DNA from 4 places in the Moellerella wisconsensis genome. Region 2 is predicted to be linked to each of the others. Evidence: predicted binding sites of a transcription regulator. Region 2 holds the regulator's gene; each other region holds the start of a gene.
What was found. Region 2 encodes CRP, which controls carbon source genes, mostly activating them, when cyclic AMP is high. Its sites were predicted from a motif close to ATGTGANNNNNNTCACAT; they were not measured.

Region 1 (8,484 bases), 710 kb from region 2:
AAATCCGTAATCTTAGGAAGACCACGGATTTTTACAGAACAAGGGAACCGTTCCATTTTGTTCTTAACAGACAAGCATTAAACCATAATAAGCGTGCTTTTTAAGAACAATGTTGGCTATATTTCTTAGAATGAAGTTCGTTTATAAATACGGTACTCCGGTTTCCAAAAATTATTTTCAATCGCCTCATCTAGCGCTTTATCTGAAGTAACGGTTGCTACGCCTTGGATTTGTGCTTCTTTAGCGACTTGTTTAGCAATTATACGCGAAACTTCTTGGATATCATCAAGCAAGGGAAGTAGAGAACCTTCACCCTCTTTGGCTAATGGTGAACATTCAGCCAGCGCACGGCTTGCCGCCATTAACATCGCATCAGTGACTCGTTTAGCACCTGAAGCTATTACTCCCAAACCTATACCAGGGAAAATATAAGAGTTATTACACTGTGCGATAGGATAGGTTTTTTCTTTATACACCACGGGACTAAACGGACTGCCAGTAGCGACCAGAGCCTGACCATTAGTCCAAGCAATAATATCTTCTGGGCGAGCTTCAACACGCGAGGTCGGGTTAGATAATGGCATAACAATAGGACGTTCACAGTGTTTATGCATCTCTTTGATGATTTCTTCTGTGAATAAACCTGCTTGTCCAGAGACACCAATTAAAATAGTTGGTTTGGCATTACGCACGACATCAAGTAAAGAAATAGCGTCGTTAGTATTATCCCAATCAGCTAGATTTTCACTGTGTTGGATTAATTTACTTTGGAAGTCTAATAAATTAGGCAGTTTATTAGTCAGTAGGCCAAATCGGTCAACCATAAAGATGCGAGCACGTGCTTCTTGATCGTTAAGGCCTTCAGATTTCATTTGAGCAATAATTTGTTCAGCGATACCACAACCTGCGGAGCCAGCGCCTAAGAAAGTGACACATTGATCCCTTAGTTGACGTCCCGCAGCATGACTGGCAGCAATCAGACTACCAAGGGTAACAGATGCTGTCCCTTGAATATCATCATTAAAGCAGCACAGTTCATCACGGTATCTGGTCAGTAACGGCATGGCATTTTTTTGTGCAAAATCTTCAAATTGCAGCAATACGTTAGGCCAGCGTCGTTTTACCGCTTGGACAAATTCATCAACAAATTCATTGTATTCATCAGCCGTAATTCGAGGATGGCGCCATCCCATGTATAGAGGATCATTTAAGCGTTGCGGATTATTTGTTCCTACATCGAGAACTACTGGCAAGGTATACGCGGGGCTAATTCCACCACAAGCCGTATATAAAGATAGTTTTCCGATAGGAATACCCATACCGCCGATACCTTGGTCACCGAGCCCCAGAATACGTTCACCATCAGTCACAACAATTACTTTTACATTTTGTTTAGTGGCATTTTGTAACATATCATCAATATATTCGCGATTAGGATACGAAATAAATAATCCACGAGCGCGACGATAAATATCTGAGAAGTGTTCACATGCTTCACCTACCGTTGGTGTATAGATGATCGGCATGACTTCAGTCAGATGCTCATCAACGAGACGATAAAACAGGGTCTCATTGGTATCCTGAATATTTCTTAGATAGATATGCTTATCAATATCTGTTTTGAAGTCAATCAATTGGCGATAAGCACGTTCAACTTGTTCTTCTATTGTCTCGACTTGTTCAGGTAATAAGCCATAAAGGTTGAAATTAGCACGTTCTTCTTCTGAAAAGGCGCTACCTTTATTTAATAGAGGAAATTCGAGCAGAATAGGGCCAGCGTAAGGAATGTAGAGAGGGCGTTTACTTTCGTGTTCAAGTTCCATTGAATAATCACTCTTCGGACGGATAAAAACAACAATTCACCTAGATCCTAAGATAAACAAAAAATATGTACAGTGAATGTTGATAAATAAGCGTAAATAATTTGTGATAGCCGCAATATTTCGTAGGACAGCCAGGAAATCAAAAATACTGCCCGTTAAGCTGAGCTAATTGCGGATGCAGAAAAAATAGTCAATGCACCAGCAATTCGAAATATGATGTAAATAATAATAAAACAATAAACAGTATAATGGCTTAATGATACACCAGAAATAGTTCAAGTTCTAATGATAGGCCAAACTTGGGAGTTAAAGTGGTTTAATTTTATATTAACAAGGAGATAAATATATAAATTAGTTTTCTTGTTACGATTCAGCTTATAAATATATTTAATGAATCCGATGGAAATTATTCAATATATTCTATAGTGATTAAATGTATTAATTTTTATTATGGTTTTTAATTATTTAATAGAAGATTAAGTTAGCTTATCTATTTGATAATATTGAATTAGTTGGTTTTATAGATAATTTAACAATATGACGACTAAATTTAGCGCAGTGTAATTTAGGGGGCTTTTGAATATTGCCGTTGATATCAAACTGATTTGATTTTATATCAACGGCGACTGAAAAATATTATTATTTCTTAAACTAAATGATGTAATTCAATATGTTGACAGCCTAAATTTTTCAATACTAGCTCAGTGGTCGCCCATTGGGATAAAATTGAATCTTTGCCTTCGACTAATACTGCTCGTTCAATATCTTCTAGTTTTTTACCGGATAAATTCATCAAAACTAATGCAGCTTGCAGAGGGGGAAAACTTGGGTTAAATGCGGCATTTTCAGCATATTTTCCACTAAAGATAGAGCCATCTTTATGCTGTAACGCGACACCACTGTGGGATAGGCTGTAAGGTGCATGCGATTGATTTGCTGCATTTAATGCTGATTTTACTAGGGGGTCATGGCTTTCAATGGTATATCCATGATGAATATCATCCATTAATAATGTGGTGATATTTAAATCGACAGGACCAAAAGCATCAGGCAAGTAATCATGTAATTTGGCCGGCTGACGTCCCGGTAAATGAATGGATAAACTTTCGTTACCACGCAATTCATTCATAAACTGGCGACAATGGCCGCAAGGAGTATAGTTGACAGTCATGGCGACTATTTGCTTTTCGCCTCGTAGCCACGCATGAGTAATTGCACTTTGTTCAGCATGAACTGATTGCTGTAATGCACAGTGGCTAAATTCCATGTTGGCGCCAAAATAGAGATTACCGCTAACACCGCGAGATATCGCACCGACATTAAAATGAGAAATAGGAGTTACTGCACAAGCAGCGGCTAGAGGTAATAAAGCAAAGGCTAATTCGTCATCATGATACTGGCATGCAGATTTGATCTGTAGAACTTGCTCAGCTGTCAGCATGGCAGAAAAATCAGGATCATCGATAATAGGTTTTAGAGCTGATTGTAATTTCTCTGGTAATTGTGGCCAGACTGACTGAAAACGTGCGTGCATAATATTCCCTCCCAAAAAAGTTGCAACCATTCTAGGCAATATTACATATAAACAAATGTGATCTACTTCACTTTTATTATGAAATTAGATTTTGTTGTTTCATAATTGAGAGATGTATCTCAAATTTATAGCTGTTATAGGTAGATTTAGCATTAAAATTAATATCCAGAAGCCGAGATCCCTTGATAAGTATCTTGGATTAAATGCGATTAACTAAATAAATGTAAAATCACCGGGAAAATGAACGGGGCTAATAATGAAGTAATTATCCCGCAGGTCATTAATGCCAGTGAGCTATACGCACCTTCAACATAGTCTACTTCAGCGCAGCGGGCAGTCCCTAAGGCATGGGAGGCCGTTCCCATTGCTAATCCTCGCGATGCATGCGTTTTAATACGTAAAGTATCAAATAATGAATGGCCAAACATTGCACCTAAAATACCGACAAAAATAACACAAGCTGCACTGACTGCAGGGATCCCCCCAATCGAATCTGCTACTGCCATCGCTATCGGGGTAGTAACTGATTTAGGTAAAATTGAGGCGGCGATATCTGGTGTTGCTCCCAGCCATAAAGCAATAGAGGTCCCGGTAAACATAGCTATAATGCTACCGGCAAAGCAGATACTGAATAATGATTTCCACTGCGCGCGAATTTGGTGCAGCTGTTCATATAATGGAAATGCGAGTGCGACGACTGCGGGCTGCAGTAGGTCATTAAGAATTTTACTTCCGGCAAAATAGTGCTCATAAGGAGTATTGGTTAGTATGAGGACCGGAATAATGACCGCGATCGCAATTAATAGCGGATTTAAAACGGGTAATTTAACTTTTATTGCCAATGCTCTCGCGAGATAAAACACAATAATTGTGAGTGGTAGTGACCACCAGATATGACTTAACATTTTTTGTTCTCTTGTGGATTTTTGCTGTCAGTCAACAGGCTTTCAGTAATTTCATTAAGGTCAGGAGTTTCAGGAGTTTCAGGAGGTAATGGAACTTCATCAGGTTTAGCTCCGGTGATTGGCCGCTCACGATGAATATAATGTGAGCTGTATGCAACGACCACCATAACGACAAAAGTACTTATAAAACAAGCAACTAAAATAGGAACAATTTGTTGGCTCACTTGGCCATAATAATTCATGATGCCGACGCCAATAGGGACAAACAATAACGTCATATTTTTTAATAGCAGAGTGCATCCCGGTTGTACCCAATGGGAGGGGACAAGCTGGAGTGCTAATAATGCGAATAAAATCAGCATACCAACAATGCTGCCAGGTATCGCAAACGGGAGCAATGTGGAGATCATATTTCCGATAATGAGGCAAAGATAAAGTAGTGCAAATGCCCGCAAATATTGCCAGCCGATTATCAGCACTTGTTTGAGTGACATAATGGTGGTCCTGTTATCTTAGATGCATTTATCATACAATTAACTTTGCAAATGCGCTATAGATCACATAAAAAAGCCCATAAAAAAAGCGGAGAATTAAAATTAACTCCGCTTTAATTTAATTTTTAACTTATTTCTTTCAGAAATTTAGTATTTTATACCTTAATTTATTCGGCGGTTGGTGGCTGATAATAAATACACCCGCCGCTTCAAATCATAGGTTTATTTAACTTGCATTCCTGGTTGAGCACCGCTGTCTGGGCTTAATAAGAAGATATCTTTATCGCCAGGGCCCGCGGCCATCACCATACCTTCAGACATACCAAAGCGCATTTTTCGTGGTGCTAAGTTGGCTACCATGACAGTCAAACGGCCTTCTAATGCTTTAGGATCTGGATAAGCTGAGCGGATCCCTGAGAATACTTGACGAGTTTCCCCACCAATATCTAGTTGTAATTTAAGCAATTTATCTGAGCCTTCAACTAAATCAGCCTGTTTGATAAGCGCTATGCGTAAGTCAATTTTGGCGAAATCATCAAATTTTATGGTTTCTTGAATCGGGTCATCCGCTAATGGACCGGTTAGGGTGCTAATGGGTTTAATACTCTCTTTTGAGGCTTGAACCATAGCTTCCACTTTGGACATTTCAATACGATTAAATAACGCTTTGAAGGGAGCAACTTGATGACCGAGTAAGGGTTTATCAATGCTATCCCACGTTAATTCGATATTTAAGAAAGCTTCAGTACGGTTCGCAAGCCCCGGTAAAACAGGTTTCAAGTAAGTCATTAATACACGGAACATATTAATACCCATCGAACAAATATCTTGTAGATCTTGATCGCGACCTTCTTGTTTTGCTACCACCCAGGGTGCTTGTTCGTCAACATAGCGGTTGGCTATATCGGCTAACGCCATGATTTCACGGATAGCTTTACCGTATTCACGTTTATTAAATTCTTCGCCAATAGTCTCAGCTGCTGCAACAAATTGTTGATATAGTGCAGGGTCAGCTAATTTATCCGACAATTTATTATCAAAGCGTTTGCTAATAAAGCCGGCATTACGTGAGGCTAAATTAACCACTTTATTAACAATGTCGCTATTAACACGCTGAACAAAATCTTCTAAATTTAAGTCGATATCGTCGATTCTGGATGACAGTTTAGCAGCGTAGTAATAACGCAAATTATCAGCATCTAATTGATCTAAATAAGAACGAGCAGTAATAAATGTCCCGCGGGATTTAGACATTTTTGCGCCATTGACGGTCACGTAACCGTGCACGAATAAATTCGTAGGTTTACGGTAGCCGCTGCCTTCTAGCATAGCTGGCCAGAATAAACTGTGGAAATAGACGATATCTTTGCCGATAAAATGGTACAGATCGGTTTTAGATTCTTTATTCCAGAATTCATCAAAATCTAATCCTGGGCGTTTTTCGCACAGATTTTTAAATGAACTCATATAACCAATAGGGGCATCAAGCCAAACGTAGAAATACTTGCCTGGTGCATCAGGAATTTCAAACCCGAAATATGGGGCATCGCGGGTGATATCCCATTGTTGCAAGCCGGAATCAAACCATTCTTGCATTTTATTGGCGACTTGTTCTTGCAATGCGCCTGAACGTGTCCACGCTTGTAGCATTTCGCTAAATGCAGGTAAATCAAAGAAGAAATGTTCAGTACTGCGCATTTCAGGCGTCGCCCCAGAAACCACAGAACGTGGATTAATCAGTTCTGTCGGGCTATAAGTGGCGCCACAGACTTCACAGTTATCACCGTATTGATCTTCAGCTTTACATTTTGGGCAGGTACCTTTAACAAAACGATCGGGTAAGAACATGCCTTTTTCTGGATCGTATAGCTGTGAAATTGTGCGGTCTTTAATATAGTCGTTTTTCTTTAATAGACCATAAATGTGCTCTGATAATTGTTTACTTTCAACACTATGAGTTGAATGGTAATTATCATAACTGATGGCAAAACCTGCAAAATCCTGCTGATGTTCTTGGTTCATTGCTGCAATCATGTCTTCAGGAGCAATGCCTAATTGCTGAGCTTTCAGCATGATAGGGGTGCCGTGAGCATCATCTGCGCAGATAAAGTGAACCTCTTTGCCGCGCATTCGGTGATAACGGACCCAGATATCAGCCTGAATGTGTTCCAGAATGTGACCGAGGTGGATTGAACCGTTAGCATATGGTAACGCACAGGTTACCAGTAATTTATTCGCGACTTGAGACATAGTAAGGATCTTACTTCCATTAGTTAAAAAGGGTCTTTGATGTTAACCTAACAAATCAATTGCTGCTAGGGCTGAGAAACATTAATCGGCATTTATTCTGAAAAATCTATTTTTGCCGTTCGTGGCTTTTGCTGCATCCGTTTATCTCTATTTTTATTGTTCTCTGCTATGATATGCAAATGTCTAATCGTTGGTTAATAAAGAAAAAATAAAGGAGCCGGGATGAGCGATAAATCCCCCGAGCAGACCAATCCAGAACTGCTAACCGAACAGGTTTCCAGTGTTTTGGCCTCATTTACACACCCCACACTGAAACGCAATCTGATTTCCATCAAAGCTTTACATCATTGTGCCATGCTTAATAATGTACTGCATGTTGAATTGGTGATGCCATTTGTTTGGCGTGGTCCGTTACAAGCACTCATTGAAGCTAAAACAGCAGAGTTACGTAAAATCACCGGTGCTGAAGCGGTTGAGTGGAAACTTCGTCACGAAATAACGACGCTAAAACGTGCGAATGATTTACCGGGAATTAATGGCGTACGTAATATTTTAGCCGTCAGTTCGGGTAAAGGTGGCGTTGGTAAATCAAGTACTGCGGTAAACCTTGCTTTAGCGTTAGCACAAGAAGGCGCGAAAGTCGGTATTCTTGATGCAGATATTTATGGTCCATCAATTCCCAATATGTTGGGGACGACGCTAGAACGTCCAACATCGCCAGATGGTCAGCATATGGCTCCTATTATGGCTTATGGAATTGCAACTAATTCAATCGGTTATTTAGTAACTGATGATAATGCGATGGTTTGGCGTGGTCCTATGGCCAGCAAAGCATTAATGCAAATGCTGCAAGATACATTATGGCCAGATTTAGATTATTTAGTTATCGATATGCCACCAGGCACCGGTGATATTCAATTAACGCTATCACAAAATATTCCTGTTACAGGGGCGCTGGTGGTGACAACTCCACAAGATATTGCCTTAGTCGATGCGATGAAAGGTATTGTGATGTTCAAAAAAGTCAATGTGCCTGTTCTGGGGATCGTTGAAAATATGAGCGCGCATATTTGTGGTAATTGCGGTCATGTCGAACCTATTTTCGGTACTGGCGGTGCGGAAAAGCTGGCAGAGAAATACCATACTCGTTTGCTAGGTCAAATTCCTTTGCATATCTCATTACGTGAAGATTTAGACCGTGGTCAACCAACGGTAATGCGTGACCCAGAAGGTGAATTTGCTGATATTTATCGCGAAATTGCTTCTAACATCTCTGCTGAGATGTTCTGGGAAGGGGATAAAATTCCAACGGAAATTTCCTTCCGCGCAGTATAAATTGTTTTTTCTTGATAAAACAATAAGATAGTTTTTTACTTATTTATTGTTCATTATACGGCTAAACTTTAATGGCTTACTTATTATAGTAAGCCATTTTTTTAGGCTGATATTTTAATAAGTTACCTAGCTTTTATCTTAAC
Region 2 (8,484 bases):
ACCACTGATTTATGGCGTCACATTACCGCGTGTTAAACCGTTTATTACCGCTTGTCTTGGCGGTGCAGCAGGGGGATTCTTTATTGGCCTTGTTGCTTGGATGGGGCTACCGATGGGACTAAATACCGTATTTGGTCCATCAGGCTTAGTTGCTATTCCATTGATGACCTCAGCCAGTGGTGTTTTTGCCGCAATGAGCGTGTATGTCATCGGGTTATTAATCGCGTATTTATGTGGCTTTATTTTCACGTATTTCTTTGGCAGTAAAAATACCGATTTAACCTAATATCGTGATAACAGAGAAGGAACAATAAATAAGGTTCCTTCTCTATCACCGACACTATTCTAGCCAAATTAATGGTACACACAGCGCAGTAAATAATCCCATCATAATATTAAAAACAAACCATGCTTGGCGGCTTCGAAGAAAACGGCCGATTAATGCACCACTTGCCATCCAAATTAACCCTGCCACCAAATTTACACTGATCATCGCAATGCTCATGACCACAATCGATGAAAAGAATTGATCGCCTGCTAAGCTATAACTACCCACTGCGCCTAATCCCATCAACCATGCTTTAGGATTCAAAAACTGCAATAATCCGCCCTGATACCAAGTCACAGGCCGCGATAGATTTGATTCTGTTTTAACTGGAGCATAATTTGCACTGGCTGTTTTCCACGCTAACCACAGTAAATAAACACTGCCTGCAATTTTCATCAATAAATGCAGCGCGGGATAAATCAATAATAAGGCCGCAACGCCAAAAGCCGATAAATACAGAATAGATTGCATTCCTAACATAATACCCACGAGTAACATTAAGGTTCGGCGAAAACCATAATTAGCCGCGGATGAGGTTAATAACACGTTATTCGGTCCCGGTGTAATTGCAGCAATAAATAAAAACGTAAGCAGAGAAAAAATTAGCCCGATAGTCATGTATAATCCTTATTCTATTGTGCATATACCGGACATACCTCAAGATGTGGGTATATTTGCTATTATAGCTTCGCGGCTCATCACCGCGCGCGATAAGAGCGGTCATCTGTCCGCTATTATTAAAGCAATAAATGACATTGCAAAATGCGTAATAAATAGGCCGGATCAAACATCAGCGAACCGGATATCATCAACAGTGTTTGCCCCTTTCTTAAGTACGCTATGGGAAACAATGCTTGCATGATTTAAAAATAACAGTATGTTATCCGCCTCACAAGAGCGCTAATAATTTAAATTAAAAATGTTATGCCAGAGAATTTTCGCCCGATAAACTGGGCTAAAAACCCACATTTACAGACACTTTTACCCCGAATTTTTAGACGGACGCCAAACATTAAACCCGTTTGGCAACGCCTTGAACTTCCGGATGGCGATTTTATCGATCTCGCATGGAGTGAGCCGCCTGTTGATGCGATTAACAAACCACGCTTAGTCATTTTCCATGGACTTGAGGGCAGTTTTAACAGCCCTTACGCACACGGTATGCTAGAAACAGCTCAAAAACATGGCTGGCTGGGGGTGATCATGCATTTTCGTGGCTGCAGTGGAGAGCCAAATCGCCAACAACGGATTTACCACTCTGGAGAAACTAGCGATGCGCGCTATTTTTTACATTGGCTAACCAAAACTTTTGGTAAAGCGCCAACTGCGGCTGTCGGATATTCACTCGGTGGTAATATGCTCGCGTGCTATTTAGCGGAAGCAGGCAATCAAGCCGAATTAGATGCTGCCGTCGTTGTTTCTGCACCATTAATGCTGGAAGCCTGTTCCCTGCGAATGGAAAAAGGCGTTTCACGCTTTTATCAACGCTATTTATTAAACGGGCTTAAACGCAATGCAACGCGCAAATTAGTCCGTTATCCGGGATCATTACCGCTTAATTTAATTCAATTAAAGAAATTAAAGAAAATCAGAGATTTTGATGATGTGATCACCGCTAAAATTCATGGTTTTTGCGATGCCGATGATTATTATCGCCGTTGTAGCGCCCTTCCTCGGTTACCACAAATCACCAAACCAACATTAATTATTCATGCTAAAGACGATCCTTTTATGGCACCAGAAGTAGTACCTAATTTAGCGTTATTACCTGATAACATTGAATATCAAATGACTGAGCATGGTGGGCATGTGGGATTTGTTAGTGGTACATTCAAGCGCCCAGAAATGTGGTTAGAACAGCGCATTCCACAATGGTTATCTCCTTATTTGGATAAAAAATAATTATGATTATTCCATGGCAAGATATCGCAGCTGATACGCTAGAAAGTTTGATAGAAAGTTTTGTTTTGCGCGAAGGTACTGATTATGGTGCACAAGAAAAATCGCTCGAACAGAAAGTGAATGATGTAAAACGGCAGTTAGCCGCAGGAGAAATTGTGTTAGTCTGGTCAGAATTGCATGAATCGGTTAATTTTATGCCGAAAGATCAATTTCGCCCGTAATTATTCACAGCACTCTGTCACTGTCTAATCACCGATTTTACCGATAGAGCAACCTGTGGAAGCGTAACAGGGAGTCTCCATTAATGTCGCAAAAACACCCAATTATTGCCGTCACTGGTTCAAGTGGTGCTGGTACAACCTCAACTAGCGTAGCTTTCCGTAAAATATTCAATCAATTAAATATCAGCGCTGCTTCAATTGAAGGTGATAGTTTTCACCATTATACGCGACCTGAAATGGATATGGCCATCCGCAAAGCCCGTGAGCAAGGCCGCCATATCAGCTATTTTGGCCCTGAAGCTAATGATTTTTCGTTACTGGAACAAACCTTAGTTGATTATGCTAAAACGGGCACTGGCCGCAGTCGAAAATATCTACATACCTACGATGAAGCCGTCCCTTATGGCTTGCAGCCGGGAATTTTCACGCCATGGGAACCATTGCCCGACAATACGGATATTCTTTTTTATGAGGGCCTACATGGCGGTATTGTAACGCCGGAGCATAATGTAGCACAGCACGTTGATCTATTAGTTGGGGTCGTACCAATTGTTAACTTGGAATGGATTCAGAAATTAATTCGTGACACGACAGAACGGGGTCATTCTCGAGAAGCAGTGATGGATTCAGTGGTGCGCTCAATGGGGGATTATATTAATTTCATTACTCCCCAATTTTCTCGCACTCATATCAACTTTCAACGTGTTCCGACAGTCGATACCTCCAATCCATTTGAAGCCCAAGCCATTCCTTCACAGGATGAAAGTTTTATTGTAATCCGCTTTAATGGCTTATCACATATTGATTTTCCATACTTATTATCGATGATCAACGGATCTTTTATATCAGCAATGAACACTATTGTTGTTCCGGGCGGTAAATTAAGCTTAGCAATGGAATTAATAATGACGCCATTAGTCGAAAAATTAATAAGTGGTAAGAAATAATAATTAAATTGATGCCCTCTTTTATTAAAAACAGTTTATTGTTGATAATTTATTGTGATGGGCATCAAACTTTAAAAAAGTTTAGTAAAAATAAAATTTATTTTAGATTTCTAATTTCAAAACTGTGAGTTACTTTTACCGCTTTTTCTAACATCATAGAAACAGAACAATATTTATCAGCAGAAAGTTTTACTGCTCGTTCAACCATTTTATCGTTTAAGTCATTACCGGAAACAATAAAATGAAGATTAATATAAGTAAAATAACGTGGTATTTCTTCACGACGCTCAGAAGTTAATTTAACTTCACAATCAGTCACTTCATTGCGTCCCTTTTTTAAAATAGATACCACATCAATCGCGCTACATCCGCCAACCGCCATTAAAACCATTTCCATTGGGCTAGGTGCTTTATCTCCAGAATTACCATCCATCATTAATTGATGGCCTGATGCTGACTCACCTAAAAAAGAAAGACCTTCAACCCACTTAACTCTTGCTTCCATGATAATACTCCGCCATATAAATTGATTTTATATTAACTAAAAGACTACCCTTTCATATAATCGCTGGCAATCTGATTACAGATTTATTAAGCTGAAACGAGACAACCAAGACTTTCAGTAATTAATATGTTAAAAATATAAACTGCTAAAACGGGGTAAGATCAATACCGAACAGTATAGTTAAATATATTATATGATTAATATTAACTTGCCTCATTGGGCTTATTAATATGTTAAGCTACTGACTTTAAGCTAACCCACTCAATAAAATTATATTTATCGAGTTAGCTGCAATAACATACAGAGGATAACGCGAATGATTCTCGGCAAGCCACAAACAGACCCGACTCTTGAATGGTTTTTGTCACACTGCCATATTCATAAATATCCATCCAAGAGCACACTGATCCATCAGGGTGAGAAAGCAGAAACACTTTATTATATTGTAAAAGGTTCTGTGGCTGTTTTAATTAAAGATGAAGAAGGCAAAGAGATGATCCTCTCCTATTTAAATCAGGGAGATTTCATCGGTGAGCTTGGGTTATTTGAAGAAGGGCAGGAGCGCTCAGCATGGGTACGTGCCAAAAGTGCTTGTGAAGTTGCTGAAATTTCGTATAAAAAGTTCCGTCAATTAATTCAGGTTAATCCTGATATTTTGATGCGCTTATCAGCACAAATGGCAAGCCGTCTGCAAACCACGTCAGAGAAAGTAGGTAACTTAGCTTTCTTAGACGTAACTGGCCGTATTGCGCAGACACTACTAAGTTTAGCCAAACAACCTGACGCTATGACCCATCCTGATGGTATGCAAATTAAAATTACCCGTCAGGAAATCGGCCAGATCGTGGGATGTTCCCGTGAAACCGTCGGCCGCATTTTAAAAATGCTGGAAGACCAAAACCTGATTTCTGCGCATGGAAAAACAATTGTGGTCTACGGAACACGATAAACATATTCAATGCCCAGTAATACCCGTGTATTAGAACATTCTGTAATACAGACTGTAGTACAAAATGTAGTACAAAATATGCGTGATAAAACATTACGATTTATCACGTTACAAATCGCCATTGAGCTGCGCGTATAAAATTAATTGTTCAATCTACGCCATAGCAAATCAATCGGTGTCAGAGATAAACCAGTGCTTATCATCACGATAGCACTGGTTTATTGTCAAATAACAAATATTTGCATTTTTATGCAATTAAACCTGCAATTGCCAGCTCCAATTTTTTCATGCCTTCTGTAATATCTTCAGTAGGAATAATCAGTGATGGTGTAAAACGTAGAACGTTTTGCCCGGCATTTAGCATCATTACGCCTTCATGGGCGCAAGCTTGTAATATCTCTTTCGATTTATTTTTCAATGGCCCAGTTAATTCCGCGCCAATTAATAAACCTAAGCCTCGGATCTCATCAAATACGGCATATTTGCTATTAATCTCGTGTAGATAATTAATAAATAACTGGCGGCGAACTTCAACGCCCTGTAAAACGTCAGGCGTATTAATAATATCAAAAGCCGCATTACCTACTGCGCAGGCCAATGGGTTTCCACCATACGTTGTTCCGTGAGTTCCTGGCCCCATCGCTTGTGCTATTTCTGCGGTAGTTAACATAGCACTAATCGGGAAGCCACCACCTAACGCTTTAGCTGTGGTCAAAATATCTGGAGTAATACCATAATGCATATAAGAGAACAATTTACCTGTCCGTCCCATACCACTTTGAACTTCATCAAAAACTAATAGCGCTTGATTTTCATCGCACAACTTACGAACACCCTGCATAAACTCAGTAGTTGCAGCAATAACCCCACCCTCACCTTGCACTGGCTCTAACACTACAGCACAAGTATGATCATCAATTACCGCTTTTAATGCCGCTAAATCATTAAACGGAACATGAACAATATCCGCAGGTTTAGGGCCGAATCCATCAGCATATTTTGGCTGGCCACCCACGGAAACTGTAAACAGTGTGCGCCCGTGAAACCCTTGTTTAAAGGCAATAATTTTTGTTTTATACGGATTGTGTTTAGTGATCGCATAATGGCGTGCCAACTTAAAAGCCGCTTCATTAGCTTCTGCGCCCGAGTTGGCAAAAAATACTTTTTCAGCAAAAGTGGCAGAAATTAATTTTTGCGCCAACGTTAACGCAGGTTCGTTAGTAAAAATATTACTAACATGCCATAATTTTTCGCTCTGCCGTTGAATAGCTTGGGTCAGCGCTGGATGACAATGTCCTAAAGCTAGCACAGCAATACCACCGGCAAAATCAATATATTGCTTACCTTGTTGATCCCAAACTCGGCTACCTTGCCCTTTAACTGGAATAAACTCAGCGGGTGAATAGATAGGCAACATAACCTGATCATAGGTTTGCCGATTTACTAAATTTGCTGTTCCTACCACTGATTCTGTCATAGCGCTCACCTAAATAGCCCTTAGCTAAACTGTATTGTTTATCTCAAATGAAAATATAATCATTAAATATGAATAAAAAATCAATAAAGGGCAACTAATAAATCAATAAAGTAAGATTTAATTGAACATAGGGGGGCTTATAGGAAGTGAACAACAGAGAACAAATAGAGAATTTTGCCATTGTTCATTGATTAAGGGCAGCCAATGAACTAAAAGCCATAGGCTGCACTACTTAGCATGAAGATAAATTTAATTAGTATTTAAGAAAATTACTTAATAATAGGTGGCCCTGTTCACTTAAAATACTTTCAGGGTGAAACTGTACGCCTTCGATAGGCAAGGTTTTATGGCGAATGCCCATAATCTCATCGATATCACCGTTATTTAACGACCAAGCTGTAACCTCAAATGCAGCAGGTAATGTCTCCGCCGCAACCACCAAGGAATGGTAACGAGTCACCGTTAATGGCCGGTTAAGTCCTTTAAATACACCCTGTTGATTATGGTGGATAGCCGATGTCTTACCGTGCATAACTTCACGTGCCTGAACTACCGATGCACCAAAAGCTTGCCCAATCGCTTGATGACCAAGGCAAATTCCAAGAATCGGGATTTCACCAGCAAAGTGTTTAATCACTTCCAGAGAAATTCCTGCCTCATTAGGCGTGCAAGGACCGGGTGAAATAACGATGTGTGTAGGTGCAAGTTGTTCAATATCTACAAGAGTAATTTCATCATTACGCTTAACAACCACTTCTACATCTAGCTCACAAAAATACTGATATAGGTTATAAGTAAATGAATCGTAATTATCAATAAGTAACAGCATATTAGCCTATCCGACTGATTTTTTATCATTATTTTAGTGGCCACTGACATGAAATAACGGCTCTGTCAATTAGGCGACCGGCTAAAAATGGCCAGAAATTATTATAAGGCGGCTATCATAGCACAGCCTGACGAGGAAAATAGCCCATTTAAATCAATGATACTATTTTTCACTGAATAAAAACTTCATGTAAATCATATGGCTATATATTACAAAATTATAACAACGTGACTATAACGGCCCCGATCATAGAAAAAATTCAACAAATCAAACCGTTATTGTTCGATAAACTTTAATCTATTTTCAAGATGAACGAAAAATAGAGAAAACATGAGATTAATAAGTTAATAAATAAAACGGTGAATAACAAAAGCAAGAAAAAACAGAGAAATGGACAAAAATAATATTCAACAGCAGATGAGATATTACCTTCACCTGCTGACTAAAATAATTTAATAAAAATTAAGGTTTTTTAACCACTTGAGCAGAAATAATGGTTATTGGTTCAACGGGAACATTTTGATATGGACCAACATTTTCAGTTTTCACTTTAGCTATTTTATCAACCACATCCATACCTTTAACCACTTTGCCAAATACAGCATAGCCAAAGTCGCGCTGGCCATGATCTAAGAAGGCATTATCCGCAATATTGATAAAAAATTGGCTGGTAGCACTATCTTTACTGGTAGTTCGCGCCATAGCAACGGTTCCACGCAAATTACGCAAACCATTATCGGCCTCATTTTTAATCGGAGCTCGGGTTTGTTTCTGTTGTAATTCTTTATTAAATCCACCGCCTTGGATCATAAACCCTGGGATCACTCGATGAAACGTCGTACCGTTATAATACCCCTCATTGACATATTGCATAAAATTATCAGTAGTCACTGGCGCTTTTTTATCATTTAATTCTAATTCAATGTCACCCGCAGACGTAACTAACTTCACATAAGTCTCACCTGCTGCAACCGCCATAGAAGAAACACTAATAGCACAGACCGCCAGTAAAGGCATAAAAATACGTTTTAACATTAAAGATCCCTTTATTATTACCCAATAATCTATTAATCAACTAATTCTAGAGCGAGGCTAAAAATATTGTCGAAGATTTACCTTTATTTACGCCATTTACGCCAAAAAGCCATTATTACGACAATAAATAATCTTCGGCTATTTTGACATAAAAAAAAATAACTTATCGCCTGAAAAACAGCGTAATAGATAAAAAATAGTTATCAAGCAGATAAACGTGCAACAATAACTAAAACAATCTTTGTTTGTCTGTTTGCCTATCGTTATAATCGCCCAGCCTTTTGAGCCAAA
Region 3 (8,484 bases), 640 kb from region 2:
AGCCTCAGGATCGTGCTCAATGTTTTCGATTAAGCGCGGTTTAATGCCCGTGCATGGTGGGCAAAATGTTCACCGATAAAACTGGCGATAAAGTAATAGCTGTGGTCATATCCTGCGCGCATATTCAACTGGTACGGATACTGTTTTTGCTCACATATTGCTTGTAACAATTCAGGTTTTAATTGTTCATTTAAGAACGGATCAGCACTGCCGATATCAATTAATAGCGGAATTTCCTGCGCATGATCAGCCAGTAGTTGCAAAGTGTCGTAGGGCTGCCACTCTGTTTTATCGGTCCCTAAATAAGCGCTAAACGCTTTTTGTCCCCACGGAACTTGTGAGGGAGCAATGATCGGCGAGAAAGCGGAAACACTTTGATAACGCAGAGGATTGCGCAGCGCTATCATTAATGCACCATGCCCGCCCATTGAGTGTCCTGAAATCACTCGCTGTTGGTTTGCCGCAAAGTGCTGTTCAATTAAGTCTGGCAATTCGGTGACCACATAATCGTACATACGGTAATGGGTCGCCCAAGGTTGTTCGGTGGCGTTAAGATAAAATCCCGCCCCTTGGCCTAAATCGTAGCTTTCGCTATCAGCTACGTCACTGCCGCGTGGGCTGGTATCTGGCGCAACGATGATCATGCCGTGTTGAGCCGCAAATTGTTGCGCGCCCGCCTTGGTAATAAAGTTTTGTTCGTTGCAAGTTAGCCCGGATAACCAATACAGTACCGGGCAGGCTTGATACTCTGCTTGTGGCGGCAGATAAACCGCAACATTCATAGTGCAACCCAATACTCCCGAAGGATGCTGATACACGTCTTGCCAGCCACCGAAACAGGCGTGGCGTTCGATTCTTTCCATGATTTACCTCGGTATAAAATCAACCATAACGGAGGTCAACCCGCCGTCATGGTTTAATTAATCCAGCCAAGTGATGGTTACGGCACAGCTCACGCAGAAATACCTAAGCTATATAGCCGTTATTAGCCTAATTATTTAGGCTGAAAATGAATAACTGTACGAATAGATTTACCTTGGTGCATCAGATCAAAAGCGTGATTAATTTGCTCTAAAGGTAATGTATGGGTCACAAATGGCTTAAGTTCTATTTCACCACTCATCGCCTGTTCAACCATTTGCGGTAACTGGCTACGGCCTTTTACGCCACCGAACGCGGTTCCACGCCATGAGCGGCCCGTCACTAACTGGAAAGGCCGGGTAGAAATTTCTTGTCCCGCGCCCGCCACTCCAATCACAATTGACTGTCCCCAGCCGCGATGTGCGCTTTCAAGCGCAGCACGCATGACATTAACGTTGCCGATGCATTCAAAGGTGTGATCAACGCCCCATTCTGTCATTTCAATCAGAACCTGTTGAATAGGTTTGTCGTAATCTTTGGGATTCAAACAGTCAGTGGCACCAAATTGCTGGGCTAACGCAAATTTTTCAGGGTTAGTATCGATAGCAAAAATACGGCCGGCTTTCGCTTGGCGCGCACCTTGGATCACCGCCAGACCAATGCCGCCGAGACCAAAAACAGCCACAGAATCTCCCGGTTGTACTTTTGCTGTATTATGTACCGCACCAATCCCGGTGGTTACACCGCAGCCTAATAAGCATACTTGTTCATGGTTCGCTTCGGGATTAATTTTCGCTAAAGATACTTCAGCAACTACGGTGTACTCACTAAAGGTTGAGCAGCCCATATAATGATAAATCGGCTCGCCATTATAAGAAAAACGCGTGGTGCCATCAGGCATGACGCCCTTGCCTTGGGTGGCGCGTACCGAGACACACAGGTTAGTTTTGCCTGATTTACAGAATAAACATTCGCCACATTCTGCGGTATATAGTGGGATCACGTGGTCACCCGGTTTTACGCTAGTCACGCCTTCGCCGACTTCAACCACGACGCCGGCACCTTCATGGCCCAGAACCGCTGGGAATACGCCTTCAGGGTCGTCACCGGATAATGTAAAGGCATCGGTATGGCAAACCCCGGTATGGCTCACTTTGATCAGCACTTCGCCGGCTTGTGGGGGCATAACATCAATTTCAACAATTTTCAGGGGTTGTCCTGGGCCGAATGCTACCGCTGCGCGTGATTTCATAAATGCTCCTTGTAAAGAGGCTCAACAGGGTAATGAATACAGCGCATAGACATAAAACGTATAGACATAAAGCACATAGATATAAAGCACATAGGCAGATTGTTACCATTGTCTGGTAAAACTGCGCGGTGCTAGGCTACTGATATGCTGCCGATAGGCTACGGTTTGTATGCTATGGCATATTGCGCGATGTTGAGTCTCTCTATGAGTTATTGGGTGAATTGTGGGGGGTTTATCCGAACAGAGGTCGCTAGAAAAACCGCCCAAACTTAACGTAAATATGTTCGAATCAACGCGACCGCATCTTCGATAGAATCTTGTTGCTGTGCTGGATCAGGATGAATATTGGTTAATTCTTGGCGCAAGTGGCTTTCCAATACTCCCGCCATTAAGCCATTGATCGCCCCACGAATAGCTGCAATCTGCTGCAATACTGCACGGCAGTCTGCATGGGCTTCTAACGCCACTTCCAAGGCATTCATTTGCCCTTTAATCTTACGAACGCGGGTCAAAACCGCTTTTTTTTCTTTCGGTGAATGTGGCATCGTGATCCCTTTAATATACTCGGGGGGAGTATACATATTTACTTGCAGTATAGTATAAGATTTACCGACTGTCACGGTGTGAGCCTCATTGGCGCAGAGTTAACACGGGGCGAGTACTGAATGGGGCTCACATCGAAATGCGTGAACTGTATGAAATTAGCTATAAAAAATGGCTCTGTCGGTGATTAACCTAACAGAGCCATGTTTTGAACTCGATTGAATCAATGAGATGGATATAACTGTCTCATCTAGCCTCTGGTTTCAGTGCTTAGCTTATTAGCCTATAAGAAAGTTAGCTTATAAGAAAGCAAAGAAGATCATGCCGACAATCGCTCCCGTGGTGCCCAAAATGGTTTCCATCATGGTCCACGTTTTCAGGGTTTGAGCTTCCGTAGCGCCGGTAAATTTACCGAATAGCCAGAAACCTGAGTCATTGACGTGGCTAAGAATTAAAGATCCCCCAGAGATACAAATGGCTAATGCGGCTAGCTGTCCGCCAGAGTAACCTAATTCACTAATCACCGGCAGAACCAAGCCTACTGTGGTTAAACATGCGACTGTCGCAGAGCCTTGGATCACTCGCACGGCCCCCGCCAAAATAAAGCAAGCAAATGCAATAGGCAGGCCGGCACCAATCAATGAATCACCGAGTGCTGGGCCTACACCCGAGTCAATCAGGACTTGTTTAAATACCCCACCCGCCCCAGTGACTAACAGAATAATACCTGCCGGTTGGATAGCCGAGGAGCACACTTCCATCACTTTATCTTTGCTCATACCGTAGCGGAATCCAAGGCCATAAATCGCTAATAGACACGCTAATAATAAAGCGGTAAAGGGATGGCCAATAAATTCTAACCAATGTTCAACCGTAGAGCCTGCGGTGACAAAATGTGTACCTATGGTTTTTAATCCGACTAACACTAATGGGAATAGCACTAAAGATAAACTAAACCCAAAACTTGGCATTTTAGTGTGGTCTGTATTGGGCGCCTGATAATCTGCTGGAATATCAATAGTCACAAATTTACTAATAAAGTTACCGTATAATGGACCGGCGAGGATCATACCGGGGATCGCGGCACACGCCCCAATCAAGATCATCCAGCCGTAATCAGCCCCCATTTGTGAGGCAACCAGCATCGGTGTTGGTCCCGGTAATAAGAATGCGGCGGCCGCCGCAACTCCTGCAAACAAGGGGATAGCCAAGCGAACCACGTTATGGCCGGTACGATTTGCTACCGCAAAAACCACGCCAATCAATAGCACCACAGCCACATCAAAGAATAAAGGTAATGCACAAATCAGCCCGGCAATACCGACGGCATAGTGAGCGCGTTTTTCTCCGAAGGTATTCAATAATTTGGCGGCGATTTGGTCTAATGCTCCGGTTTCATGCAGAATTTTACCGAACATAGCGCCTAATGCGACCACAATGGCTAAAAACCCTAAGGTACCTGCCATTCCTTTTTGCATGGTTTCAGTGATTTGCTGTACTGGCATGCCGGAGAATAACCCCGCGCCAATCGATACAATCATCAACGCCACAAATGCATGTAAACGGGCATACATGACTAAAAATAAGAGTAAAACAACCGATCCAACCGCGGTTAATACCAGTGTCATGGTACTCAGCGCTTCAACTGTGGGGACTGTCATAATTATTCTCCAGAAACAATATGTTGGATGACAGCACCCGTATTCGCGATCACTTCATCGAGTGGTAAACGAATATCTATTGCGCGGACATCAGTTTCATCCTGACTAGGTTCTTGCAACGTCTGAAATTGAGAAACTAACATTTCAGGTTTGAAGAAGTGTCCTTTACGGCTTTTAAGGCGACTTTCAATCAAGTCAAAATCGCCTTGCATATAGAGGAAAAACAAGTTCTTATTGCCGTCTCTTAGTCTATCTCGATATTCTTTTTTCAAAGCAGAGCAGACAATTAAAGACACTTGATTGGTGCGTTGCATGGCAAAAATGGCATCGTTTAATGCGGTTAACCACGGTGTACGATCTTGGTCATTGAGTGCATGGCCCGCGGCCATTTTCTGAATATTGGCCCTTGGATGTAAAAAATCGCCATCTAAAAATGCGGCACCCAGCTGTTGTGCAACGCCATTTGCAACCGCTGATTTACCGCTGCCTGATACCCCCATCAGGACAAATGCATAGTGTTGTTTTTGGGTATCACTCATTAAGAACTCCTTGGTATTTTTTTAATATCCAGCAATCTTTGCCTGTAGATAGCCCACTTTCTTGGTAAAACTAGAGCTAATCCATCAAGAATTAACCTGAGTGCTAGGAGCAGTTAGTCTTATTTGGCTGTCTGCAACGCAAATTATCGCGGCTATAAATACTTTTTTAGTTAATTTTTTATTTTTTGTTACCGGTAACAGTAGCGAGTACATTATCAGTAGCCAAACTATATTTGGCAATCAAAGACCCTAAAAAAGAGATGGAATTGTGATGGTTATCTCACTAATCAGCGGATAACCGTCTTGCTAATTAGATACTTTCCCCTGGCAGCAACTCAAAACCGACGTCAAATAATTTACGGGGGAGTGATTTCCCTTTTATTCTGGCTAACAACACTTCTGCGGCTTTGCGTCCTAATTTATCCCTGGGCGTTAGAATACTCGCCAGTTTTGGGCTCATGACTTGTCCAACATCGTGACCATGAAAACCGGCAATAGCTAATTGCTTGGGAATTTTGATCCCCAGCCGCTGACACTCAAAAATAGCACCAATCGCAATATCATCATTGGTACAAAATAGACCGTCAACATCAGGGTATTTTTCACGGGCGGCATGCAGTAATTCAACCCCTAATGAATAGGATGAACTGACCGGCGTCATAACATTACCAGCCACTAATCCGGCATCGTGCATCGCCTTTTCATATCCTGCGAGTCGAATTAATGTACGTTCATCTTGACGCGCCCCTAGATAGATCACCCGCCGACATCCTCGTTTAATCATCTCTGTGGTCATTTGTTGCGAAGCCGCAAAGTTATCGATCCCTACCGCAACATCAAGGCAAGGAGACACGCTATCCATGATTTCCACCACCGGAATACCGGCAGTTTTCAACATTTTCAAGGTGCGCTCGGTATGCGTTCTTTCCGCCAGAATGAGTCCATCTATATTGTAAGACAGTAACGATAATAAGCGTTCTTCTTCTTGCTCTGGTCGATAGCCATAATGAGCCAGCATGGTCTGATAACCGTGACGGTCGGTCACTGATTCAATACCTCGAATAACTTCCGCAAATACTTGGTTGGTTAGTGATGGAAGCAAAACACCGATAGCATGGCTGGTCGCATTGGAGAGTAAATCGGGCGCTCGATTAGGAATATAACCTAATTCATCAACCACTTGAGCGATACGCGTACGCAATGATGCCGAAACTTGTTCCGGATTACGTAAAAAGCGGCTGACGGTCATTTTGGTGATCCCGACCTGATCAGCAACATCCTGTAAAGAGGGTCTTTTTTTCTTCATATAATATTTTAGTTATCCTGATACCACACCTTTAGGCGCATGTTATGCTATCTGAAAGTAGATTGTCCTATCTGAAAATAGATTGTCCTATCTGAAAATAGATTGCGCTATCTGAGCGTATATTCTGTGCGCTGAAAGTCTATGATCACAGAACAGAAGAGTATGTTCTGTGATCATAGATGAGATAGCAATTCTTACTTGCTGATTTATATCACATAACCTTGTTATTTCTTGTTTTTTCAATTAACTCTGCTACTCATCTCAGTTAATTCCACTCGCTATATAGATTAAATCATAACGATACTCACTTTCACTGATTAATGAGCGGTCACCTCCCGATGAAAATAAAGAGAACAACCTTTGTGACCTCCTTTGCAGCCCAGCCGCACTGAATTATCTGTCCTCATCTATAGATCTGGCGTCTAATCATCAACCTGAGTTATTTGGAAGATTATCCACGAGTCATTATGATGATGACAGTAACGCAACCGATTTACGTTTAGATATTAGTTGACGTGAACGCGCTCGGCTCTTTTTTGCCGCGCACAGGAAAGAAGATATTCATCGATCACTCGGTCGTCGAACGCCCCGATGATCGCCATCAAGATGAAAGTGGGTCTTTAGCTACAAATACCAATGGGTAGTATCTGATCGGCGGGATATTATCGGCGGTCTTGGTTATGACTGGCGTAAAAGTAGCGAAGGTATGGCTAAATATCATTTAGATAATAGTGATACTGTACAATTGTTCATCTCTGATAGACGCCGAGTTGATTATAGGGGGCTGGGTGTCGCAATTAATGGACAAATATCAAATTGGATACAAACAGATGTCAGTTATCATCATAGTTATAGTTATAGTTATAGTTATAGTTATAGTTATAGTTATGCCGAGCCTAAACATGAAAGCATAAAACACGTTTCTCAATTACCTTCCCATAAAATCTTTTTATAGAGAAAATTTATATCCATTAAACCATTAAGGAAGCCCGTGCTTGGGCATATAATCAGGGGGATTGTCATGAGAAAATTGCAGGTTCCTCTAAAATTGATCTACCAGTAGATTATGATTGAGTCAGGGTCTATCAACCTATGCCTCAGTTAATAATTTGTTTGATAAGTCATATTCATTGACCAATGGCTATATAGAGGTAGGAGGTAATTATTGGCTAGGAATAGAATGTGAATATTAAAATCCATTTAATTAACTCAAGATGACATTTTAACACCCGTTATGAGTAAATAAACTATAATATGCTAAACGTTAAACTTTTATAATCAACAAAACTGAGAGTCACCACACAAAAATAACAATTCAAATTAAAATTAAATAAATTTAATTTAAATCATTTCTTAACGCTGGATATCAAGATATTTCAACTTATTACTCTGAAGCATATCAATTACAGAATAATAACAAACACAGACTAAAAGACCATATATATCACATAAATTAAATGATTTAGCCAAAACAAGTCACCATTCAATCAATCAAGTTAACATTTATCTATCCCTGACAAAATTAATAACTAAAACCAGCAAGATATTACATATTAGAAAACTTGAAGTTGTATATTATAATAACTAGACTAGGAAGATAAAAACGCTAATAATTAACAACAACCATCCAATGGAATTAATTTTTAATAAAAGTAATGGATGAAATGAATCATTTCTTTCTATTATTTAAGATGATTATTTTTATTTAAGATGATTACTTTTCTATTTTCACTAAACAGAGATATAGCATATCACCATGATTAATAATTTAACCTATATCATTAATAATACACTATTATTCTCACCTGAAGACTGTACCTTAAGTCAACAAAGTGATCAGAATAAAATAGAGTTATTATCTAAGCCTGCGGCAAGATTATTTAACGAATTAATTACGTTATATCAGAATGGACACTTAGCGACTCGAGACGAATTATTAACCAACGTCTGGGAGAATCATGGATTAGTAGGTTCAAATAATAATTTAAATACTTATATTAGCGAGATAAGAAAAAAAATAGAAAAATTAGGTGAAAACCCTAAGCTTATAGTAACAATACCTAAAAAGGGATTTCGATTAGACGGTGAAATAAAGCAATATTTTTCTACCGAACATAATAATCAAGAATCGGTGAATACTGATAGTATCGATCATCATGATGAAATTTCATTTCAACAAAATATAAAAACTAAAGATAATAATGAAGTTTCCGTAAGCTCAAAACAAGAAATAGCGGCATCTAAAGATCAAGATTTAAATAATGAAAAAACAGATAATTGTGTAAAAACATATCAGCCGATTATTGATAATAATGATGAAAA
Region 4 (8,484 bases), 1.6 Mb from region 2:
CTTCGCCTTCTAAAGGGCTGATCCGCGCGGATTTCGACCCTGCGACTATCGCTAAAACCTATCAACCCTATGCAGCGGCAATTTCAGTATTAACCGATGAAAAATACTTTCAAGGGGATTTTACCTATCTGCAACAAGTCAGCGATGCAGTGCATCAACCGGTGTTATGTAAAGATTTTTTCATCGATGAATATCAAATTTATCTGGCGCGTTATCACCAAGCAGATGCCATATTATTAATGCTTTCGGTTCTGGATGATGAGCAATATATCGCCTTAGCTGCCGTTGCACACCAATTAAATATGGGTGTATTAACCGAAGTTATTAGTGACGAAGAAGTCGCCCGGGCGATTAAACTCAATGCTCGAGTTGTGGGGATCAATAATCGCGATCTGCGTGATCTCTCGATCAATTTGGATCGTACTCGTCAATTGGCACCCAAACTGCCCGAAGACACTCTTATTATTAGCGAATCCGGTATTTATCAACACCAACATATTCAGCAATTAAGCCAATTTGCTAACGGATTCTTAATCGGTAGCGCATTGATGTCTCAAGATGATTTAGCTCAAGCATTGAAAAAATTGATTATTGGCGAGCATAAAGTTTGTGGATTAACCCGAGCGCAAGATGCCCTTGCTGCCTATCAATCTGGCGCCACTTATGGCGGACTTATTTTTGCCGATACATCCCCGCGTAGAGTGACGTTGTCACAGGCACAGCAAATTATTCATGCCGCACCCTTAAAGTATGTAGGAGTATTCCAGCAGCAAGCGGTCGATTTTATTGCCCATTTGGCGCATACCCTGGCCCTATCTGCGGTTCAATTGCATGGTAATGAAGATGCTAAATTTATAGCTCAGTTACGAACTCAACTCCCCGAAGATTGTGAGATCTGGAAAGCCTATAATATGGCAGATAAAAAATTAGCCCATCTTGATAGCATTAATGATATTAATAACATTGATTTAATTCTGTTAGATAACGGCCAGGGTGGCAGCGGTCAACCCTTTGATTGGGCAAATATTCCGACCACCAGCCAATGCAGAATTATGATAGCTGGGGGATTGAACGCACAAAACTGCCAGAGCGCCGCCGGTTATTGTTGCAATGGATTAGATTTTAACTCAGGTGTAGAAAGCGCGCCGGGGATTAAAGATCCACAAAAAATTGCGCATGTTTTTACCTTATTACAGTCTTAAAATGGATGGATGCATAATGAGTAAATTAAATCCTTATTTCGGAGAATTCGGCGGACAGTATGTTCCCGAGATCTTAATTCCTGCACTCAACGAACTCGAACAAGCATTTATCGATGCGCAAAATGATCCCTCTTTTCAGCAAGAATTTCAGGATCTGCTAAAAAACTATGCCGGCAGACCAACAGCTCTTACCTTGTGCCGTAATCTTACCCGAGGCACTAACACCAAATTGTATTTAAAACGCGAAGATCTGCTGCATGGTGGCGCACATAAAACCAACCAAGTACTTGGCCAAGCATTATTGGCCAAGCGGATGGGTAAAAACGAGATCATTGCTGAAACTGGAGCGGGACAACATGGAGTTGCTACCGCATTAGCCTGCGCACTTTTGGACATGAAATGCCGGATTTACATGGGCGCAAAAGATGTTGAGCGTCAATCCCCTAATGTCTTCCGGATGCGCTTAATGGGCGCAGAAGTGATCCCTGTTCATAGTGGCTCATCCACCTTAAAAGATGCGTGTAACGAAGCATTAAGAGACTGGTCTGGCAGTTATCAACAGGCGCACTATCTATTAGGAACTGCGGCAGGGCCACACCCTTACCCGACAATTGTCCGCGAATTTCAACGCATGATCGGCGAAGAAGCTAAGCAACAAATTTTGCAAAGAGAAGGACGACTGCCTGATGCTGTTCTGGCATGTATTGGCGGCGGCTCCAATGCTATTGGCATGTTCGCAGAATTTATTCCAGAAACCGATGTACGATTAATTGGTGTTGAGCCCGCAGGATTAGGTATCGAGACAGGACAGCATGGTGCGCCATTAAAGCATGGCCGTGTCGGCATTTACTTCGGGATGAAATCACCCATGATGCAAACAGATGAAGGCCAAATTGAAGAGTCTTATTCTATTTCAGCCGGATTAGACTTTCCTTCCGTTGGGCCACAGCATGCACATTTAAACAGTATTGGACGTGCAGAATACGTCTCAGTAACCGATGATGAAGCATTAGATGCTTTTAAATTATTATCGCGCAAAGAAGGAATTATTCCGGCGTTAGAATCATCACATGCACTGGCTTACGCATTAAAAATGATTGAGTTAGAACCCAAAAAAGAGCAAATTCTAATTGTCAATCTTTCCGGTCGTGGTGACAAAGATATCTTTACGGTGCACGATATTTTAACCCAAAAAGGAGAGATTTAATGGAACGCTATCAACAACTTTTTGCGTCATTGAAGGCGAAAAATCAAGGGGCTTTCGTTCCATTTATCACTCTTGGCGACCCTGATGCTGAACTCTCATTAGACATCGTAGATGCTTTAATCGCTGGCGGTGCAGATGCGCTTGAAATTGGTATTCCATTTTCCGATCCGTTAGCCGATGGCCCGACGATTCAAGCCGCTAACTTGCGGGCATTTAAAGCCCAAATCACCCCAACCCTATGCTTTGAATTATTAACCCGCATTCGCCAAAAGCACCCACAAATACCGATTGGCTTATTAGTTTACGCAAATTTAGTCTTTAGTCGTGGAATTGATAATTTTTATCAGCGCTGTCAACAAGCCGGTGTGGACTCGGTATTAGTGGCAGATGTTCCGATGTCTGAATCACAACCGTTCCGTGATGCGGCTATCGCACATAATGTGGCACCGATTTTTGTTTGCCCACCGAATGCGGATGAATCGCTAATCGCACAAATTGCAGATAATGGCCGGGGATATACTTATTTATTGTCGCGAGCTGGCGTAACGGGTACTGAAAAACGAGCAGAGCAACCATTAACGCATCTAATAAATAAACTTCAGCAATATAATGCAGCTCCCGCGTTACAAGGCTTTGGTATTTCTGAACCTAGCCAAGTGCGCGAAGCCTTACATAACGGTGCTGCCGGTGCTATCTCTGGCTCTGCTGTGGTTAACATCATCGCCAATAACCTGGCTGATCCCCAACGTATGCTTAACGCATTAACTCAATTTGTGCGCGAAATGAAAGCCGCAACTCAATTATAATTCAACCTAAGATTGCCCATAGAGAGCAGTAGATAACCATTATTCTATCGCTCTCTAGTATCTCCTATCTAAAGACATTACATATCCTTAAAGCTTTACATTTCATTTTTTTGTATTTATTTTCAGCTAACTTATTAAAAATGATTAATTAAGCAACAATAAATTTGTGTTTTGTCTGATTTTTATTGATACTGATATCGAGGTAGATCAAACTAACTCATTCTCTAGGTATAAGTTTAAGCAAAAATAAATATTGGATTATCTAAGATTTATTTGATTAATATTCTATTTCAGGAGAGATACGGTGAAAGCAATCAAATCAGTTACTGCAGTATTTATCGCATTATTTATGGCTGTTGCACTTTCTGCCTGTGCACCAAGTGCAAAAACAGAAGGTACTGGTGGCTATATTGACGATTCCGTGATCACCACCAAAGTTAAATCTGCGTTATTAGCCGAGAAAGATCTAAAATCCACGCAAATCAGTGTCGAAACCTTTAAAGGCCGAGTACAACTAAGCGGATTTGTTAACTCAAAAAATGCCGCAGAACGTGCAATACAAGTTACTCGCGGCGTTAACGGAGTACAAAGCGTTATTGATTCAATGAAGGTACGCTAAATAATAGTCCATCATTAAATTGATCCGCCCTTTAAAATCAGCTTCTATTGAAGCTGATTTTTTATCTTGCCAAAGCTATTCAATAAATAGACTTATTCGCCGTCTAGAAGACACGGTTATTGAAATATATTTAAAAAATTTTTATGTTAATCTAAATTTAAACTATATATCTGATTGCTATACAGCTTTAAGTTATAGTAAAAGTGTATTTTAAATGCCTGTTATATTTTATTGTTATTTATATTTTGAATCTATTTTCTAATCACCTTTTTCATTTTCTCTGTTTCTTATTAGTTTATTTATTGTCCTTACATATCAAAAAAATTAGTATCAAAGCAAATAGAGCGAAGATAATCATTAAGAAATAATAGACATAAAAAAACGGGGCGAACGCCCCGTGAATTACCACTAATAATATAATCGGCGGATCAATTAGAAACGGTAGCCAACACCAAACATGAAGACAAATGGATCTAAGCGAGTATCAACCTTAACTTTTTGGTCACCTGATTTGAATTTAACATCGGTATCTAAATCAATCCACCACAGTGACGCATTCAGCATCCAGTTTTCATCCAGCATATAATCCATACCAGCCTGCGCTGCAAAACCCCATGAGCTAGACAGACTTAAGTCATTTAATTCAGCAGCTTTTTTACCGTTAGAATTAAATTTTTCATCAAAGAAGAAGGTATAGTTAATACCGGCACCTAAATAAGGACGTAATTTATCTTGTTTATCACCAAAGTAATATTGCGCCATTAATGTTGGTGGCAAATGATGAACAGTTGCAATCTCACCCTTATTACCCAAACTAACTTTATGTTCAAAAGGCGTTGCTGCTAATAACTCAACACCGATGTTATCGGTGACCATATAACCAAAAGTCAGGCCAAGCTGAGTGTTATTATTAACATCAAAAGAGCCTACTCCTAATACATTTTCAGACCCTGCATTTGGACGCACAGTTGCCGTCCCAGCACGGAAAATAAAATCACCTTCTTGGTGAGCGAAAGAAATACTTGGCGCAATAGTTGCCGCCGCTAATACGATTGCCGCTAATTTTTTCATTATCATCCCATTCCTGTGTTTTTTATTCTTAGGAGAATATACCCTTTAATTATATTTTATGACCTAATCAAGATCACAAGTTTTAATAAATAGAGTCATACCCCGTCAATTTTCAATTATTATTCCACTGATGTATTTTTTATTTTTGATGTAAATCAATTTTTGATGGTTAAGCTAAAAATAGATAATTCTTATAGCGATAATTATTTTTTTTGATGTTTTAATCATCTAATAAGTAAGTTATCAATTTAAATTGTTACTCATAGATTTGCTGACTAATAAAATTATCTTTACTAAAAGTATAATTATCTGACTATTGATTAATTATCATAAATTTAGCTCTCTACATTTCACGGTGTATTTTTCTACAAACTCACCGACTTTTCGCCTCTGCTACTACCTTCTCAAGCCAGAGTCAGTTACAATTGCGCCCAATTGTTATGCAGCCCATAGATTAGGAGCAGTTTCATGTCCATTACGGCCAATTCACTTATCGGTGATAGCGTCAATTTTTTCAAAAATCAACTGAATGGCCTTCTCACGATATCGCTTCTCGCCACCGTGGTTAGTGTCGTTATCTATTATTTGATGATCCCCAATAAAGAGATGATTGCCGTCGTCTTCGAAGCACAAAATAAGTTGGCGGAATCAGGTAATGCAGGACTACAAGAATGGATTAAAGAATTATCAGACCAAGATAAAAGCAGCATTTTGCGGGTTTCTTTTGGCCTAATTTTATCAATTACCCTAGGCAGCTTATTATTGGTTTCTGGTACACTATCCTATATTCTGGCTTTATCTAAAGGCGAGGAAGTTAGCGGGCTGCAAGCGCTGTTACAATCAAGCGGCAAATTAGTCAGCATGTTTATATTGTTATTAGTTTGTTCATTATTGATCCAGTTAGGCACCGCAGTAATGATCTTACCTGGTGTGATTTTAGCCATTGGATTTTCATTAGCACCATCGATTTTAATGACCGAAAAAGTTAATCCATTCAGTGCAATGGCTCGGAGCTGGAAACTAGCCTATGCTAATTGGCGGATTATTTTACCGATGATTTTAATTTGGATGGCTAGCCAAATGTTGGTTGGATTACTTTTAGGGCATATCCCACTACCTGATATTATTATCAATGGACTATCTTTCTTTATTAATAATATTATTGCCGCATTTGTACTAATTTACTTTTTCCGCTTATATATGCTGGTGCAACCACCGCAGGCGCAATAGTACTAACATGATAAAATTTTTGGCTGTCAGCGTAGACAAACAATCTCCGCTGACAGCTAAATTTATCCAACAAATAGGCATTATCTCCTCCCTTCTAATCTTTCTTTATTTCCCCTATTTCTGGCGTAATTACTGTATCTTGTTTCTCTTTCTGCTGACTTAATTGCTTACTTTGTATCAGACGAATAGCAAAATATATATCCGGTACCACCAACAAATCATCATCACAACGATTTATTTTATTCTGTTCTAACCAGCGATTAATTGATGTGCGTCTGCCCGCCAGCACCAATGTCACGCCTTTGGCTTTTAAACTGGTCACGATTTCATTCAACGCTGAGAAAACACTGACATCATTATGAGTAAAACTGACTGCTGCATCGACAATTACCCAAGCTGGGCGCTTAGGCTGATTATCAAGATGTTTATGTAGTCGTTCTTTAAAATAATTGACATTAAAATAGGTCAAAGGCGAGTTAAAACGATAAATTAAAATACCTTCAGGTGAGTGAATATGATTATCATTGGCTATAGAATGGATCATTCCCTGAAAATCAGTACCTAATAACTGATCTGTTGGCCGAAAAATAACTCGAATAAACTGTAATAACCCCAATAATACCGCTAGCCCTATTCCGGTTATTAGCCCAGCGACTAATACAGAAAATAAGGTAAAAACAGCTAAAGTGAAGGCTTCTCTATTACGTTTTCGTATCGACCAAATTTGGCGAAAACTTAATAATGACCAAGTTGAAATCATTAATACCATGCCTAATGCAGGTAATGGTATATAGCTTAGAAAATTAGTTAAAAAGAGCAAAACTAATAAGATAGTCAGCGCAGCGATAACCGAAACCATTTGGGTTTTACCGCCCATCATATCATTGACCGCGGTACGACTACTTGCCGCACTAACCGCAAAACCTTGCGATAATACCGAAGCCACATTGGCTATCCCTAATGCCCTTAGCTCTTGATCTGCATCGACTTGATAACCATTTTTACTAGCAAAACTACGCGCCGTCATCATAAAACTGACAAAACTTATCACCGCTAAGTTTAACGAGGGAATAATTAACTCACGGATCAGTCCCGGAGGAAAGTCTGGCATCGGTATTGAAGGTAAACCCTCGCCCAGAAATCCGACAATTTCGATTTTATACTGAGTAAAATCCATCAACATGCTGATTAATGTTGCCAGTAACATCGCAATAAGCAATGACGGCCATTGACTACGAAATCGTTTAATGACTATGGTGATGGCTAAAGTTAATAGCGCCACAATGACTGTAGGAATATGTGCAATATGCAGTAACTGAGGGAGTGCGACCAAACGCTCTATAAATGCTGAAGGTAAATTATGAATACCAAATACTTTACCTAATTGACTGACAATAATCGTCAATGCAACGCCATTTAATAATCCCTGTAAAATCGGCTTAGATAAAAAATCGGCAAATGCGCCCAAATGAAAACGCGCCGCTAGAATACACCAAAATCCGGTCATTAAACTCATGACGATAATTAATTGCCAACGTAAATTTTCATCCCCCATCGCCAAAGGAGTTACTGCTGCAGCAATGACAGCACAAGTTGCAGCATCAGGACCAATAATCAGTTGGCGCGAAGTACCAAATAATGCGTAGGCAATCATCGGCAATATACAAGCATAAAGACCAATTATGGCATTAATTCCCATTAGTTCAGCATAGGCAATCGCCACCGGTAATGCCACAGCCGCTACCGACAAACCCGCTTTAATATCCGCACTAAGATAGTCTTTATTGTATTGTGCTAATACTTTTATTCCGGGCGCCCAATTAAATAACCTCGCCTTTAGCATAATTGAAAATTCCCTACTCAATTAGTCAGTTAACTCCATCGTTCCTTAAGTTATATCCGAAGCACATAACTTAAGCTAGCATCACGGCCAGATAAACTGGCATTGGTGCTAAGTTGATTACATTTGGATTGATTTTATCGTCTAATTACACGCAAAGTTTTAACATTCGCCCTAAATTACGCTAAGATAGCCAGAATAATTTGTAACACCAACAGTTAAGCGCTATTTGCACCGCAACGATGCAAACATATGATGGAATTAGCCATAATCAATGATCTTAGCTTATGACTATCGTTTGATGGCTAAATGACTTACAACAAAGGATCGGAAACAACTAATATGAAGCAACTGATTGAATTCATTCCACTCATTATTTTCTTTATCGTATATAAAAAAGTGGATATCTTTTATGCTACCGGCGCTTTAATGATTGCGACGGCATTAGCTATGCTTGTCACGTACTTGATGTATAAAAAAATTGAAAAAAGTGCCAAAATTACTGCGGG

Region 1: the regulator CRP is predicted to act here: its motif matches at 4,808-4,825, upstream of MNY66_RS04240 (CidA/LrgA family protein).
Region 3: the regulator CRP is predicted to act here: its motif matches at 5,123-5,140, upstream of gntK (gluconokinase).
Region 4: the regulator CRP is predicted to act here: its motif matches at 5,049-5,066, upstream of ompW (outer membrane protein OmpW).

The regions. Positions count from the first base shown of each region.
Region 1 covers NZ_CP093242.1:977,448-985,931, forward strand. Annotated here, with positions in the region: gene MNY66_RS04225 (NAD-dependent malic enzyme) at 126-1,823, opposite strand; gene cdd (cytidine deaminase) at 2,470-3,357, opposite strand; gene MNY66_RS04235 (CidB/LrgB family autolysis modulator) at 3,567-4,262, opposite strand; gene MNY66_RS04240 (CidA/LrgA family protein) at 4,256-4,756, opposite strand; gene metG (methionine--tRNA ligase) at 4,979-7,006, opposite strand; gene apbC (iron-sulfur cluster carrier protein ApbC) at 7,229-8,341, shown strand.
Region 2 covers NZ_CP093242.1:263,595-272,078, reverse strand. Annotated here, with positions in the region: gene murP (PTS N-acetylmuramic acid transporter subunit IIBC) at 1-286, shown strand, start outside; gene MNY66_RS01135 (LysE family translocator) at 341-946, opposite strand; gene MNY66_RS01130 (hydrolase) at 1,253-2,230, shown strand; gene MNY66_RS01125 (YheU family protein) at 2,233-2,451, shown strand; gene MNY66_RS01120 (phosphoribulokinase) at 2,535-3,398, shown strand; gene MNY66_RS01115 (OsmC family protein) at 3,496-3,903, opposite strand; gene crp (cAMP-activated global transcriptional regulator CRP) at 4,220-4,852, shown strand; gene MNY66_RS17925 (hypothetical protein) at 4,862-4,990, shown strand; gene argD (bifunctional acetylornithine/succinyldiaminopimelate transaminase) at 5,100-6,329, opposite strand; gene MNY66_RS01100 (aminodeoxychorismate synthase component II) at 6,583-7,158, opposite strand; gene ppiA (peptidylprolyl isomerase A) at 7,621-8,193, opposite strand.
Region 3 covers NZ_CP093242.1:3,206,063-3,214,546, forward strand. Annotated here, with positions in the region: gene fghA (S-formylglutathione hydrolase) at 30-863, opposite strand; gene MNY66_RS13965 (S-(hydroxymethyl)glutathione dehydrogenase/class III alcohol dehydrogenase) at 995-2,113, opposite strand; gene frmR (formaldehyde-responsive transcriptional repressor FrmR) at 2,383-2,658, opposite strand; gene gntU (gluconate transporter) at 2,956-4,293, opposite strand; gene gntK (gluconokinase) at 4,320-4,856, opposite strand; gene gntR (gluconate operon transcriptional repressor GntR) at 5,167-6,162, opposite strand; gene MNY66_RS13990 (winged helix-turn-helix domain-containing protein) at 7,919-8,484, shown strand, end outside.
Region 4 covers NZ_CP093242.1:1,898,548-1,907,031, forward strand. Annotated here, with positions in the region: gene trpCF (bifunctional indole-3-glycerol-phosphate synthase TrpC/phosphoribosylanthranilate isomerase TrpF) at 1-1,202, shown strand, start outside; gene trpB (tryptophan synthase subunit beta) at 1,219-2,409, shown strand; gene trpA (tryptophan synthase subunit alpha) at 2,409-3,215, shown strand; gene MNY66_RS08430 (BON domain-containing protein) at 3,565-3,834, shown strand; gene ompW (outer membrane protein OmpW) at 4,267-4,905, opposite strand; gene MNY66_RS08440 (YciC family protein) at 5,374-6,135, shown strand; gene MNY66_RS08445 (SulP family inorganic anion transporter) at 6,230-7,978, opposite strand; gene MNY66_RS08450 (septation protein A) at 8,318-8,484, shown strand, end outside.